DNA from 3 places in the Flavonifractor sp. An9 genome. Region 1 is predicted to be linked to each of the others. Evidence: predicted binding sites of a transcription regulator. Region 1 holds the regulator's gene; each other region holds the start of a gene.
The links. The regulator HrcA, encoded in region 1, represses chaperone genes, less so after heat shock. The targets are predictions, from matches to a motif close to TGTTAGCACTCNNNNNNNNNGAGTGCTAACA.
Positions count from the first base shown of each region.

Region 2: B5G40_RS09300 (Hsp20/alpha crystallin family protein) is a predicted target of HrcA. The motif match lies at 1,602-1,632, and genes of this name have one in related genera.
Region 3: B5G40_RS07620 (co-chaperone GroES) is a predicted target of HrcA. The motif match lies at 1,711-1,741, and genes of this name have one in related genera.

Region 1 is NZ_NFHC01000003.1:29,857-33,132, forward strand. It holds gene B5G40_RS03205 (MATE family efflux transporter) at 1-120, shown strand, start outside; gene B5G40_RS03210 (MBL fold metallo-hydrolase) at 117-878, shown strand; gene B5G40_RS03215 (GNAT family N-acetyltransferase) at 913-1,380, opposite strand; gene hrcA (heat-inducible transcriptional repressor HrcA) at 1,606-2,658, shown strand; gene grpE (nucleotide exchange factor GrpE) at 2,675-3,214, shown strand; gene dnaK (molecular chaperone DnaK) at 3,258-3,276, shown strand, end outside.
Region 2 is NZ_NFHC01000012.1:46,020-49,295, forward strand. It holds gene gdhA (NADP-specific glutamate dehydrogenase) at 1-215, opposite strand, end outside; gene B5G40_RS09290 (DUF3185 family protein) at 472-675, opposite strand; gene B5G40_RS09295 (AAA family ATPase) at 909-1,502, shown strand; gene B5G40_RS09300 (Hsp20/alpha crystallin family protein) at 1,788-2,231, shown strand; gene B5G40_RS09305 (helix-turn-helix domain-containing protein) at 2,470-2,841, shown strand; gene B5G40_RS09310 (NADH peroxidase) at 3,168-3,276, shown strand, end outside.
Region 3 is NZ_NFHC01000009.1:19,794-23,069, reverse strand. It holds gene groL (chaperonin GroEL) at 1-1,162, opposite strand, end outside; gene B5G40_RS07620 (co-chaperone GroES) at 1,378-1,662, opposite strand; gene B5G40_RS07615 (hypothetical protein) at 1,865-2,134, opposite strand; gene B5G40_RS07610 (diacylglycerol/lipid kinase family protein) at 2,177-3,124, opposite strand; gene B5G40_RS07605 (WG repeat-containing protein) at 3,161-3,276, opposite strand, start outside.

The sequences.
Region 1 (3,276 bases):
TATGTGGGCGTTATCATGGAGCAGATCACCAAATTTATTGTGGGTGTGCCCCGGTTCCGCTCCAAGGCCTGGATCAATGACGTGACCCAATATGTGAAGAAAGAGGAGGTCTCCCAATGAAGATCACCGTTCTGATGGAAAACTCCGCCCAGGATGGACTGATTCCCGAGCATGGCCTGTCCTTTTATGTGGAATACCGGGGCGGCCGCTACCTGCTGGATGCCGGAGAGTGCGGCGCGGTGGTGTACAACGCCGCCAGGCTGGGGGTAGACCTTTCAAAGGTGGACAAGGCCGCTCTGTCCCACGGGCACTATGACCACGCCGACGGCTTCAACGCCTTCTTCGCCGTCAATCCCTCCGCCGCCGTCTACGCCCGGCCCCGGATCACCGACCCGGAGATCTGGGCGGAGAAGGAGTACATCGGTGTCAACATGGGGATGTTCTGCCGGCACGAGAAGCGCTTTGACCTGGCGGAGGGACCCCGGGATCTGGCCGAGGGCCTCCACCTGATCCCCGACCAGGTGAAGCATGAGCAGTCCCTGGTGGCTGAGACCTCCGAAGGTCTGGTGGTCCTCAACTCCTGCTGCCACGCTGGAGTGGTGAAGATTCTCACCCAGCTCTCCGAGCAGTTCCCTCAAAAACCCATTCGGGCGGTATTGGGCGGCTTTCACCTGATGGGCAAGGAGGGTGTTCCCACCCTGGGCCCTACCCCGGAGAAGGTACGATCCATCGCCGCCGCCCTGCGGGATGATTTAAAGGTACAGGACATCTATACCGGCCACTGCACCGGAGATCCCGCCTACGCCCTGCTGGAGGAGGAACTGGGCGACAGGCTTCACCACCTCACCGCCGGAGCGGTGTATGAATTTGCCGACTGAATCAAAAAGGACGCGCCTGCGGCGCGTCCTTTTTTTATAATTCCCGTTCCATTCTAATATCGGACAGTTGAAACCACTTGTCAGAATACGTGACGTATTCAAATCCCAGCTTCTCATAGATCCGCAGGGCAGCCTTCAGCTTGTGGTTGGAGGTGATCACGATGGTCTTTTGTCCCGCGTCCCGGGCGGCCTGGATCACCGCCTCCATCAGGGCGGTGCCAATGCCCCGCTCCCGGTACTCCTCTTTGACGCCGAACTTCAGTGCCTCGCACACACCGTCGCCCTGAAGCTCCAGCATGACCATGCCCACAATCTCCCGGCCGCAGCGGGCCAGCAGCACACGGCCGCCCCCGGCGATAAAGCGGTGCGGATCGGCCAGCATCTCCAGGTCTACCGGCTCCAGCAGGTCATACTCCAGCAGCCAGGGCAGAGAGATGTCCTCCAGATCCTGTTTGTAGCGCTCCTCGTAGTCAATGATCTCCACGGGCACCGTTCCGTCCACAGAGACACCCCTCCTGTTTGCAAGTATTGTTCCTTATTGGATAGAATACCATTGAACCGCCGCCGCGTCAACCGCTCTGATTTGCATTCTGAAGGTCTGTCTGCTATCTTTTCTTCGTTCACATTTAATTTACAACCCTGCCTATTGACTTTTTTCCCGGACGGTGCTACATTATCTTTAGCACTCAGGTAGTATGAGTGCTAAATCAAAAGTGAGGTGGCCGCTATGGATTTAACCGAACGCAAAAAACGAATCCTGCGCGCCATCATCGAAAGTTACATCCAGTCGGCGGAGCCGGTGGGTTCCAAGGCCATTGCCTCTTCCATCGGCATGGAGATCTCTTCCGCCACCATCCGAAACGAGATGGCGGATCTGGAATCTCTGGGACTGCTGGAAAAGCCCCATACCTCCGCCGGACGCATCCCCTCTCCCAAGGGGTATCGGTTCTACGTCAACGAACTGATGGAGGAGCACAAGCTCTCCCTTCAGGAGACCGAGCGCATCAACCAGGCCCTGCGCCTGAAGATGCAGGAGCTGGACCGGGTGCTGGACCAGGCCGGCCGGGTGGTGTCTCAGTTGACCAACTACCCCGCCTTTGCTCTGTCCTCCGGCATGAGCCGGGTGACGATCCGCCGGTTTGACCTTCTGATGGTGGAGCACAACGCCTTTATCATCGTGGTAATGACCGACACCAATGTGGTGCGCAACCGGCTGATCCGGCTGCCCTCCGATTTGACGGAGGCTCAGCTGCAGATGCTCAACACCCTGCTCAACGCCACCTTTACCGGCCTGCCTCTGGATGAGATCACGCCGGAGCTGATGCGGGTGGCCCAGCACGCCGCCGGAGAGGCCTACGGGCTCATCTCCCTGGTTGTCTCCTTCGCGATGGAGGTGCTGGAGAGCCTGGAGCAGCGCACCGTCCACACCTCGGGCATCGCCCATCTGCTGGAGCTGCCTGAGTACCGCTCTTTGGAGCGGGCCCAGCCTCTGCTGAGCTACCTCTCCGAGGACGCCGATCCCGCCCGCTTCCCCGTTCCCAAGGACGCCGCCATGAAGATCCTCATCGGCCCGGAAAATGTGGCCGACGCGTTGAAGGATACCAGCGTGGTGGTGGCCAGCTACGACATTGGCGACGGGATGCGGGGTGTCATCGGTGTGGTGGGACCCACCCGTATGGATTATGCCAAAATCACCGCCCGCCTTTCCTATCTGGCCGAGGGACTGACCCGGCTGTTCGGGCAGGGCGAGCTGCCGGGCGGCAGCGACGATCTTAAATAGGAGATGAGTGCATCCCATGAGTAAGAAAGAGAAACAGCCCGAAGAGGTCACCCCTGAGGAGCAGACCGCACAGGCCGCCGCCCCCGAGGCTGCGGAGGAAGCCCCCAATCCCCTGCTGGAGGAGCTGGAGGCTCTGAAGCAGAACCTCACCGATCAGGAGGACAAGTTCCTTCGGCTGGCCGCCGAGTACGACAACTACCGCCGCCGCAGCCAGAAGGAAAAGGAGTCGGCCTGGGCCGATTCCAAGGCAGAGACCGCCGCCGCCTTCCTGCCGGTGTACGATAACCTGGAGCGGGCCCTCAAGCAGGACACCGCTGACGAGGCCTATAAGAAGGGCGTGGAGATGACCATGACCCAGCTGAAGGAGGTCCTCTCCAAGCTGGGCATTCAGGAGATCCCCGCCCTGGGCGAGACCTTCGACCCCAACCTGCACAACGCCGTCATGCACGTGGAGGACGAGAACGCCGGAGAGAACACCATCGTAGAGGTGTTCCAGGCCGGTTTCCGCACCGAAGAAAAGGTGATCCGGTTCTCCATGGTCAAGGTGGCCAACTAATTCATGTTAAAAAACAATTTACGATATATTGGAGGAATTGATTATGTCTAAGATCATCGGTA
Region 2 (3,276 bases), on a different contig from region 1:
TCCACCCAGGACACGCGGAACAGCAGGCTGCGCTCAGGCTCCACCATACGGTCCATAATGCCCATCTTGGCCAGCTCGGGCTTCTGATTGTACACGGGCTGGAGGGATTCCATAACCTCGCCTACAGCCTGGAGGAACTCGGGCTCATGGGCGTTCTTCTTGCAGACGCCTTCGTACACGTTCTGAAGGTAAGAATTGGTGATCGTAAATGCCATAATGCCAAACCCCTTTGCTTGGCGGCCCTAGGGGGACCGACCGAAATTTGATTGTGTTCAGCTGTTCAGAGGAACACTTTGCTGTGTTGAAGTTATTATAATTCATAGCGCCATGAAATGCAAGAGAAAAAAGAAGAATTGCATATTTGACGAAAAACACCCGATCCGACCGGTAGGAAGTGCACCAGTTTGACTGCCAGGTTGCAAAGAGGAACGGGCGGTCGCATTGGCGACCGCCCGTGGCATATGTAATACCTTAGTTCTTCTTTTTGCCGACCACGCACAGGATGATGCCGACCACCAGCAGGATCACGCCGATGACGATGAACATGGTGCCGGGGTTAGCGGTACCGCTGCTCATGATGCTGGTGAACTGGGCCTCCAGGCTGTTGTTCTGCATAAAACCGTAACCGGCGCAGCCGATACCGGCGATGATCAGAATGATACCCAAGATAAACATATGGACACTCCTTTCTCTTTGTACTCTCTTTTTTAGTTCCCATTGAGGCGGGAAAAGATCATCTGGGCGCAGGGTCCAGATGGCAATTATTATACTCAAGTTCGACGGAAAGTCAATCGAAAGCCGTAATAAATTTTGCGTGTTAACATAGGATAATAAATATAAGGTATGAAAAACTCTTTGACGGAAGGTGGAAAAAGCATTATACTAAAATCAGGATAGGAGGTGTCCTTATGAAGCATATCGTCATCACCATCGGCCGTGAATATGGCTCCGGCGGACGGCTCATTGCCAAGCAGTTGTCCGAGGAGATGGGCATCACGTTCTACGACAAGCAGCTGATCTCCGATGTGGCCAAAAAGACCGGCTTTTCCGAGCACTTTATCCGCAACGCCGAGCATCAGCGCCCCACCAACAGTTTTCTCTATGATCTCTATACCAGCGTACAGACGCCGTCGGTACCCGACCAGGTGTTTATCGCTCAGGCCAAGGTCATTAAGGAGGCTGCTGCCAGAGAGTCCTGCGTCATTGTAGGCCGCTGTGCCGACTATATTCTCCGGGATCAGCCCCGCTGCCTGAAGGTGTTTGTCAATGCGCCTCTGGATCAGCGAATCCGTCGCGCCCGGGAGGAGTACGGTGTACAGGAGAACAATCTGGAGAGCTATGTGATCCGGCAGGATAAAGCCAGGGCCTCCTATTATAACTATTTTGCCACCGGCCGCTGGGGACAGAGCCGGGAATACGATTTGTGCGTCAACAGCCGCATCGGTATCGACGCCTGTGTGGCTGTGATTCGTGCCGCAGCCCAGGCGATTGCCAACAGCTGATTTTTTGAAAAAGCCGGGACCCGTTGCACCGCAACGGGTTCCGGCTTTTTTGCGGAAAAAATCGTATAAATTGTGAACAATATTGAGTGATTGTGTGAACATTAGCACTCTCCTATTGACAGTGCTAATTCTGGTGTTATAATAAGACTGTGCTTAGGAAAGAGGACCGAAAGGGAATCGGACCGAGGTACGGTTACAAGAAAACAAAGCAGGTAACAAAAGCTCGCCACCGAGAGGTCCCACTCCCCAGCTACGAGCCGCAGAAGACGAATGGAGGTATGACTTATGTTACCTAGCATTTTTGGTGAGAATTTGTTTGATGAGTTTTTCCAGGACCCCTTTGACCGGATGTCGGTTTTTTCCGATCACAACCCGCTCTATGGTAAGCACGGCAAGAATCTGATGAAGACCGATGTGCGGGAGACTGAGAATACCTATGAGCTGGATGTGGATCTGCCCGGCTTCAAGAAGGATGAGGTCCAGCTGGAACTGAAGGATGGCTGCCTGACTATCAGCGCCGCCAAGGGCCTGGACAAGGACGAGGAGGAAAAGAACGGTCGCTATCTGCGCCGTGAGCGCTATGCGGGCCAGTGCAGCCGCAGCTTCTATGTGGGCGATCATGTGGAAGCCAAGGATGTCTCCGCTAAGTTTGAGGATGGCATTCTGAAGATTACCCTGCCCAAGATGGTTCAGCAGCTGCCTGTGAACCACACCATTGCCATCGAATAAGCAAGTATTAAAAACGGGCGCGCTGCATATTGCAGCGCGCCCGTTTTTTTGACATACGGGATCTTTACCAAGGAGCCCTTGAATCTGTTCTGCCGGCTATGGTATGATGATTTCGCTTGAAAAGCCCTTTGGCAACCAGCGGTTGCGGAAGTTCAAGCCAAACTTTATGGCGAAAAACCGGATGGTTTGATAGGCTGAACCTGTCCGGTAAGGCCGGAAGAAAGGATGGCGAGAAAGAATGACCTTGGGAGAGCGGATTCTGAATTACCGCAAGCGAGCAGGCTTATCTCAGGAGAGACTGGCCGAACTGCTGGGAGTGTCCCGCCAGGCGGTGAGCAAGTGGGAAGGTGACGCTGCCCAGCCGGAACTGGATAAGATTGTGGCACTGGCCAGGTTGTTTGGGATTACCACGGACCAGCTGCTGCTGGGAGAGATGCCAAATCCGGGGCCGCCCACAGAGGCTGCGCCTGAGAAGAGAGAACCCAGATGGTATCTGCTGGGGATTTTGCCGCTGGCGGTGGGCGCGTATTTACTGATCCGGGGAGTGCTGCAGCTTTCTGCGGTGAGCGGCTTGTGTGAGTTTATGAAGTTACCCGGATTCCTGTCATAGGGGGATAAGAGAATGGATCTTGATCTTTATAATAGTAGTATGGACCGTGTGATGTCTTTTATGTATGGTCCTATCATTACTCAGATCGTACTGGGCGGAATCCTGGTAGCGGCAGGGGTGTTAATCCTGGTCTTGGGACACCGCCGTTATCGACGGAAATATGGAAAGTAAGAGGAAGTAAAAAAGTTTTTTGAATTTGAAAAAAACACTTGACGGCAGAGTTAAGTTGTGCTATCTTAATATCAGAAATGATAATCATTACTGATTAGCACTTCCGGCTAACCCGAAATGAAATAAAATGAATGACAAATTAGGAGGAAAATCACATGAAAAAGTGGGTCTGCTCTGTTTGCGGTTATGTTCACGAAGGGGATTCCGCCCCTGATTTCTGCCCCATCTGCAAGGCTCCCAAGGAGAAGTTCGTGCTCCAGGGCG
Region 3 (3,276 bases), on a different contig from region 1:
TCATCTCCACCTCGGTGGCAGCGCCCACGCGGATGATGGCCACGCCGCCGGCCATCTTGGCCAGACGCTCCTGGAGCTTCTCGCGGTCATAGTCGGAAGTGGTGGTCTCGATCTGGCTGCGGATCTGGTTGGTGCGGTTCTTGATGGCCTCGGAGCTGCCAGCGCCGTCCACGATGATGGTGTTCTCCTTGGAGACCTTCACCTGGCGGGCCTTGCCCAGCATATCCATGGTGGCTTCCTTCAGCTCATAGCCCATGTCGGCAGTGATGACGGTACCGCCAGTCAGAACGGCGATATCCTCCAGCATCTCCTTGCGGCGGTCGCCGAAGCCGGGGGCCTTGACGCACACCACGTTCAGGGTGCCGCGCAGCTTGTTGACGATGAGGGTGGACAGAGCCTCGCCCTCCACGTCCTCGGCGATGACCAGCAGCTTCTTGCCGGACTGCACCACCTGCTCCAGGATGGGCAGCAGCTCCTGGATGTTGGAGATCTTCTTATCGGTGATGAGGATGAGGGCATCGTCCAGAACGGCCTCCATCTTCTCGGTGTCGGTGACCATATAGGGGGTGATATAGCCGCGGTCGAACTGCATACCTTCCACGACCTCGCTGTAGGTCTCAGCGGTCTTGGACTCCTCAACGGTGATAACGCCGTCGTTGGAAACCTTCTCCATGGCCTCAGCAATCAGCTTGCCCACGGTCTCGTCGCCGGAGGACACGGTGCCCACGCGGGCGATATCGTCGGAGCCGTTGACCTTCTTGGAGTTGGCCTTGATGGCCTCCACGGCGGTGGCGGTAGCCTTGGCAATGCCCTTCTTCATGACCATGGGATTGGCACCGGCAGCCAGGTTCTTCAGGCCCTCACGGATGATGGCCTGGGCCAGCAGGGTGGCGGTGGTGGTACCGTCGCCAGCCACGTCGTTGGTCTTGGTGGAAACTTCCTTCACCAGCTGAGCGCCCATGTTCTCAAAAGGATCGTCCAGCTCGATCTCCTTAGCGATGGTCACGCCGTCGTTGGTGATCAGGGGAGCACCGAACTTCTTGTCCAGCACCACGTTGCGGCCCTTGGGGCCCATGGTGATCTTAACGGTATCGGCCAGCTGATTGACGCCGCGCTCCAGAGCGTGACGGGCTTCCTCACCGTAGCAAATGATCTTAGCCATAATGAATTACCTCCATGCAAATTCCGCCTGAGCGGAATTAAAATCAAAATTTGTCCGGAGCAGGACACGCGCCTGCGCAGGACACCTATGCTTGCTCCGCCACCGGCGGGCAACCGCCTTTGTGTACAAAGGCGAGGGGGGTATCGAAACCGCTGTGCCGCCTGCGGCGCGGCGGTTTCGTATCTAGGGGGGATGCAATCCCCCCTGGACGTTCTTTACTCCACGATAGCCAGGATATCGGACTGACGAACGATGGTGTACTCCTCGCCGTCGATCTTCACCTCAGTACCGGCATATTTGCTGGTGATGACCTTGTCGCCCACCTTCACGGTCATGGTGACTTCCTTGCCGTCCACCAGGCCGCCGGGGCCCACCTCGATGACCTGAGCCACTTCGGGCTTCTCCTTGGCAGAACCAGTCAGGATGATGCCGCTCTTGGTCTTTTCTTCGGCCTCGACCAGCTTGATGACCACACGGTCGGCGAGAGGCTTGAGTTTCATAATGGGTTCCTCCTTATATGATTCATTTTCTTATTAACCAATCCAATATGTTAGCACTCATTTTGCGCGAGTGCTAACCACGTGTATGATAATACCTCTCTCCGCACAAAAAATCAACCCCCTTTTTTGAAAAAAGGGGGTCGGTTTTGGAAAAATTCAAGTTTTGTTCACAAACTCACAGCAGGAGTGCTAATCCACACTCTCACATCTGACTCCAGTAATGCTTGGAACGCTCCAATTCCTGGGTAATCCTGATCTCCTTATTCTTTTCGTCCAGGTCCATGCCCTGACCCACCGTGCGGCAGGCTTTGCTGTTGATGGCGCACACAAAGACAGTGACCGCCACAAAAACCGCATAGAGCAGCCACGCCAGCAGACTCGTACGCAGGGCAGTCAAAAATGGGACCAGAAGGACGCAGGGAAGATAGAGGGCGCTCAAAATAATCATGGTCCACTTGACGATTCTGTACATAATATCCTCCTTTTGAACGGATAGGCCTATATTTGTACATCTCTATTTTACCATACACGCTTTCTCTTTACAAGCTCGCGCCCCCTGCCATGTGGCCCCGGCGGGATAGAAAAACTGCACCTTCTGATCGGACAGGCGGATGGACAGGTCGGTCCCCTCCACCAGTTCGCCGTCCACATTGACCGCGGTGAGCCGGTCGCACCGCACATTCATAGTCCGGCCCCGGCGCAGAATGGCCTGCGGGATGTCCCCGATCTCCCCCCGGGCAAATTTTTTGATCAGTGCCAGGACCGTAAAACGGGACACTGCCGGGATTACAATGAAGTCCAGCATCCCGTCGTCGGGCATAGCCGTGGGACTTGGATTGAAACCGCCGCCGTAGTACCGGCCATTGCAGGCGCACAACAGGGTGAACCGGTCGCCGGGCATAGGTTCGCCATCGATTGACACCTGATAGGGCAGGTGAATCCCCCGGATGATGGTGCGCAGGGCGGACATCTGATAGGCCGCCGTGCCGCTGACCAGGGGCAGCTTTTTAAAATCGGCGGCCCCAAACCCAATGCGGGCGTCAAAGCCCACCGAACACACATTCAGGGAGTATCGCCCGTTGCATTCGATTAAGTCCATGGCGGTCTGCGGCCCATCCAGCAGCTGCTCCAGCTGCCAGAACCGGGCTGCATCCTGGCCGAATATGCGCAGAAAGTCATTGCCCGAACCCATGGGGCAGTGGGTCACCGCCACATGGGCCTGTCCCGCGGCTCCGTTGACCACCTCATTGAGGGTACCATCTCCGCCGCAGGCATATACCCGCAGCGGGTCTCCCTGTTGGGCGGCCTCCTGCACCAAACGGGTGGCGTGGCCGCTTCCCTCCGTCCGCACCGCCGACCACTCCGACCGGCGGCCAGCCATAATGTGGCGTATCTTCTCCAGCATCTCCTGGCTGCGGTCAAACTTCCCCGCATGGGGGTTCATCACGAACAGGTGCCGCACAGGCACCCTCCTCTCTCTCTTTCAATCTGCTCCAACTCATGCGGCAAGGACATTGGGATTAAATGTCCCCCAGAGGGTCAGCCGCTGCTCCGCCCTTGCCATACGGGCCACAATGGCCGCCGCCTCCGCCCGGGTCACCGTTCCTTTGGGGT